2 regions of the Aquabacterium sp. NJ1 genome follow, and region 2 is predicted to be linked to the other one. Evidence: riboswitches for the same ligand, from Rfam matches in the RefSeq annotation. Region 2 holds a riboswitch; the other holds the start of a gene.
The links. Region 2 has a riboswitch for thiamine pyrophosphate ahead of thiC (phosphomethylpyrimidine synthase ThiC). Riboswitches for the same ligand answer to the same signal wherever they lie in the genome.

Region 1: linked by a shared signal. The riboswitch ahead of JY96_RS20495 (TonB-dependent siderophore receptor) and the one ahead of thiC (phosphomethylpyrimidine synthase ThiC) in region 2 are both predicted to bind thiamine pyrophosphate.

The regions. Positions count from the first base shown of each region.
Region 1 covers NZ_JRKM01000001.1:4,740,058-4,742,438, forward strand. Annotated here, with positions in the region: gene JY96_RS20495 (TonB-dependent siderophore receptor) at 1-1,594, opposite strand, end outside; TPP riboswitch at 1,611-1,720, opposite strand; gene JY96_RS20500 (NAD(P)/FAD-dependent oxidoreductase) at 1,738-2,381, opposite strand, start outside.
Region 2 covers NZ_JRKM01000001.1:1,875,887-1,878,267, reverse strand. Annotated here, with positions in the region: gene thiC (phosphomethylpyrimidine synthase ThiC) at 1-1,458, opposite strand, end outside; TPP riboswitch at 1,582-1,695, opposite strand; gene JY96_RS08060 (hypothetical protein) at 1,748-1,957, opposite strand; gene JY96_RS08055 (hypothetical protein) at 2,122-2,379, opposite strand; gene feoB (ferrous iron transport protein B) at 2,381-2,381, opposite strand, start outside.

The sequences.
Region 1 (2,381 bases), 2.9 Mb from region 2:
ACTTCAGTTCGACGCCTTCTCCCCAGCTCGCGTAGGCACGGGTCTGCGGCGCAAAGGTGTAAGCCACTGCAAGCCAGGGCGTGGCGAGCGTACGATCGTCTGCCACGCTGGGCTCCATGCCGCCCGTTGGCACGCTCTCGCGATGCAGTTGCGTGTAGCGCGCCCCCAGCCAGGCTTGCCATTGCGCCGACAGCGCCATGGCGTCCTGCAGCATCCATTCGGTGCTTTGTTCATGCCGGCTGGCCACGAAGTAAGTTGGCGTGGGGTCTGAGGGCTGTGGGGCATAGGGGTCTGCCAGGTTGCCCGTGCCCACGTAGTTGTAGGCCTGGGTCGACATGGCCGTGCGGTGCACGGACCGCAGCACGCTCATGCCGAGTTCATGCTTGATGGAGCCCGTCTGCACATTGCCTTGGAGCTGCGCCAGCAGGGAACGTGTCAGCCGCAACTCGTCGTCCGAGCGGTAGTCGTACAGATCGAAATCGCCGTTGGCGCAATAGACATACAAGCCTTTGACGCCATAGGTGCAGCCGCCCAAGGGGAAAGCCGCACGGTCATTGGACTTGAGCCTCTGCTCGCCAAAAGTCACCGTGCTCCTCCAGCCTTGACCCCAGTCGCTGCGCAGGCGGACGGTGCCCGTGTTGCCTTCGAACTGAACAGGTTCGGTCCATGGCTGGTTGTTCAGGTTGAGGTTGGGGTCTACATCGTGCGCAGAAGGCAGTTGGCCACCCAACAGGCTGAAGCCGGGGACGCTGGGCTGGCTCATGTAGCTGTGTTCGAACTCGGCCTCGATCGTGTGGGCGGTGTTGATGCGGCGATCAACGGCCAAGGCGAGCAACTGGCGATGGCCCTTGGTGTTGTCCACATGCGTGGCCAGGCGTTCGGTTGCGGCGTTGAGCCGCACACCCCACTCCTGGCGATCACCGGTGCGCTCGCTCAGGTCCACACTGGCCAGCATGTCACCCGCATCGTCAACCGACATCGTCGCCGTGCGAACGCGCGCATCAGGCCGCTTGACCACCAGGTTCACCAGGCCACCCGGCGCGCTCACGCCCGCTTGCATGCCGCTGGTCCCCTTGAGCAGTTCCACCGACGCCTTGTTGTCCAAGGGCAGGCGCGTCTCGGCGTTGATGGGCAGGCCTTCTCGGCGGTAGTTGTAGGCGTTGTCCAGCGTGAAGCCGCGGATGGTCAGGTAGTCCCAGTAACCCACCGTGTTGTACGAGTCTGTGGTGCTGGCGTCGAGCTTGGTCAGGTCGGCCAGACGCGTGGCCTGGGCATTGCGCAGCGTGGCCTCGCCAAAGCTCTGCGCCTGCACGGGCTGCTGCCACGCGGGGCCGTCACCCAGCCCGGCGATGCTGGCACGAGGCTGCCTGGGGCCTTGTGCCGTGACATTGACGCTGGGCAGGCTGTCTGCCGAGCCTTCGCTTTGCGCGTGGCTGGTGGCGCTGCTGATCAGGCCAACGATGGCCAGGCCAAGCGGGGACAGACGGTATCGGGCCTTGCGTTGAACAAAGGCGGTGGTGGGCTTGTGCATTGACTGCTCCGGCACGAAACGATGTTGTGTCGTCTCGTGGTCGGCAGGCACGCTGGCGGACATGGCCTGGCGGCTTGTCCGGTGCGCATCGTTGCTTCCCTACGCGAGAACGACCTCGGTCAGGTTCAAAGGGTGTTTCTCAGCGAAGCGCGTCCGGTGTCGGACGGCCTCGCACCCCTAGCGAAGGCTGGATTCTACCGGCTGGCTCACCTGGCCACACCCAGGCGCTGGTGCAGCAGCGGGCTGGTGGTGGTGTAGAGCAGGTGCTGCGGTGCGTCCGGGTGCACGGTGGCGGCCGCATGGTGCGCCGCCAACGTGGCCTCGTGAAAGCCACACAGCAGCAGGCGCTTCTTGCCCGGGTAGGTGTTGATGTCGCCCACGGCGTGGATGCCGGGGATGCTGCTCTCGAAACTTGCGGTGGACACGGCCACCTGCTTGCGCTCCAGGGTCAGGCCCCAGGTCGTCAAGGGCCCCAGCTTGGGGCTCATGCCGAGCCGAACGAGCAGGTGATCCAAGGTTTGCGTGCGGGTCTGCCCGTCGGCGCCCAGTATCTGCAAGGCCGTCAGGTGCTCCCCTTCGACCTGCGCGGCCACAGGCATGCCCACAACCAGCTCGATCTGGCCCGCGGCCATCAAGGCGCGGACCTGCTTGTCCAGCTCGTCGTCTGCCTGGAACTGATCGCGCCGATGCAGCAGGCTCAAGCGCGCGGGGCGCTGTGCGGGGTCAGGGTGCTGCGCCATGTCGAGTGCGGCCGCCAAGGCCTCGTCACCACCGCCATGGATGAGCAGGTGCCGGCCAGCCCAAGGCATAGGCGCCTCAGCCTGTTCTGGCAGGAAGTAGTGCAGGTTGT
Region 2 (2,381 bases):
GGCCGCGCCGATGGCCGAGGCGATGTGGTCATAGCCGGGTGCGATGTCGATGGTCAGCGGGCCCAGGGTGTAGAAGGGCGCCTCATGGCAGTGCTTGAGCTGCTCGTCCATATTGGCCTGGATCATGTGCATGGGCACATGGCCGGGGCCTTCGATCATGGTCTGCACATCGTGCTGCCAGGCGATCTGGGTCAGCTCGCCCAGTGTCTTCAGCTCGGCAAACTGGGCTTCGTCATTGGCATCGCTCAGCGAGCCGGGGCGCAGGCCGTCGCCCAGCGAGAAGCTCACGTCATACGCCTTCATGATCTCGCAGATCTCTTCGAAGTGCGTGAACAGGAAGTTCTCTTTGTGATGCGCGATGCACCACTTGGCCAGGATGGAGCCACCGCGCGAGACGATGCCCGTGCGGCGATTGGCCGTGAGGTGGATGAAGGGCAGGCGCACCCCGGCATGGATGGTGAAGTAGTCCACGCCCTGCTCGGCCTGTTCGATCAGGGTGTCGCGGTAGATGTCCCAGGTCAGGTCTTCGGCTACGCCGCCCACCTTTTCCAGCGCCTGGTAGATGGGCACGGTGCCGATCGGCACGGGGCTGTTGCGCACGATCCAGTCGCGCGTGGTGTGGATGTGCTTGCCGGTGGACAAGTCCATCACGTTGTCCGCACCCCAGCGGATGGCCCACACCAGCTTTTCAACCTCTTCTTCGATCGACGAGGTCACGGCCGAGTTGCCGATGTTGGCGTTGATCTTGACCAGGAAGTTGCGGCCGATGGCCATCGGCTCCAGTTCGGTGTGGTTGATGTTGGCGGGGATGATGGCGCGGCCGCGTGCCACCTCATCGCGCACGAACTCGGGCGTGATCTCGCGCGGAATCACCGCGCCCATGGGGTTGCCGCGCAGGCGGGCCTCGCGCTCGGCATCGACGCCGTACTTGCTGCGCCAGTCCTCGGCCAGATCAAGCCGGCGCTGGTTCTCGCGCAGGGCCACGAACTCCATCTCCGGCGTGATGATGCCCTTGCGGGCGTAGTGCATCTGCGTCACGTTGGCGCCGGCCTTGGCGCGGCGCGGCGTGCGCTGCAGGCCTGCTGCGGCAGCGCGCAGGGCGGCCATGCGCTCGTCGTGGCGCTCATCTGGCTTGAGGCCGTCGTCCACCGCCTGGATGGAGCGGCCTTCGTACTGTTCCGTGTCGCCACGGGCCACCACGGCGGCCTCGCGCACAGGCGGCAGGCCCTTGGTGACGTCGATGCTGACGTTCGGGTCCGTGTACGGGCCGGAGCAGTCGTACAGCGTGACCGACTCGCCATTGGTCAGCGAGACCTCACGCATCGGCACGCGCACGCCAGCGTGGCTGCCTTCAACGTACACCTTGCGCGATGCGGGCAAGGGCTCACGGGTCAGGCGGGTGAGTTCATCCAGCGCTTGCAGGGCGGCAGCGTCAATGGTGAGGTCAGGGGCGTTCATCGGCAGCTCCAACGGTGGCAGTGGCAACACATGCTCCGAGGGGTGCCTGGACCTGACGGGTGTCAGGCGCTGCGAGGTGAGGTCAGGCAGGGGCTCGTCCACGCGGGACAAGTGCAGACCACTCGCATCAGGTACAGCTCTTCTTTCGCCGGTATGAACCGGATCAAGTTCAGCGGGTTCGGTATTCCATCTCAGCGCCAGCACGTCAAAACGTGAGGCACACCCCGGAGCAGTGCGCAGTGTAATGCGCCCGCGCAGGGCTGCGTCAAACCGGGGGCAATTAAATCCGTCAGCGGCTGAAGGATGTTTCAACCACCTCGCCGCCCATCGAAGCGGGCTTGTTGGCGCGGGCGTCGGTGCTGTTGTCAAGCTGCGGGTGCGCCCTGTGGCCCAGGAAGTGGTCCATGAAGTCGGCCAGCACCTTGTTGGCCTCGTGGGGCGGGGGCCCGAAGAGGGTCAGCAACAAGGCCAATGGCGCAATGGCGTACAGGGGGCGCATGTGAGCGGATGACAGGGGATGGACCTGAAATATTTCTGATTGACCTCAGTGTAGGAATCAGGACGTGTGCTCAGCCATCCCCGGCACGGGGGGGATTCATCCCCTGACCGTGGGGGGGCGAGCCCTCGATATCGGGCTGCTGGCGCGTGCTCGCCCCTCGGGGATCAACCTTGTCGGGTGCGGACCACGTGGACGCGGTGGTCCTTGGTGACAGGGCTGGCTTGGTGGCCACAGTTGCCGCAGCCGCTGCCGCAGGATGCAGCGGGTGAGGCCACTTGATTGGATGGGCAGGTGCTCGCCGACGGCGGCGTGGCCGGTGGGGTCAACAAGTTGCGCAGCCCTGGCCACCAGCGGCGTGCCAGGTACAGCGCGGCCACCAGGCCGATGGCCAGGGTGACGAGGGTTTGCCAGTCCAGACGCATGT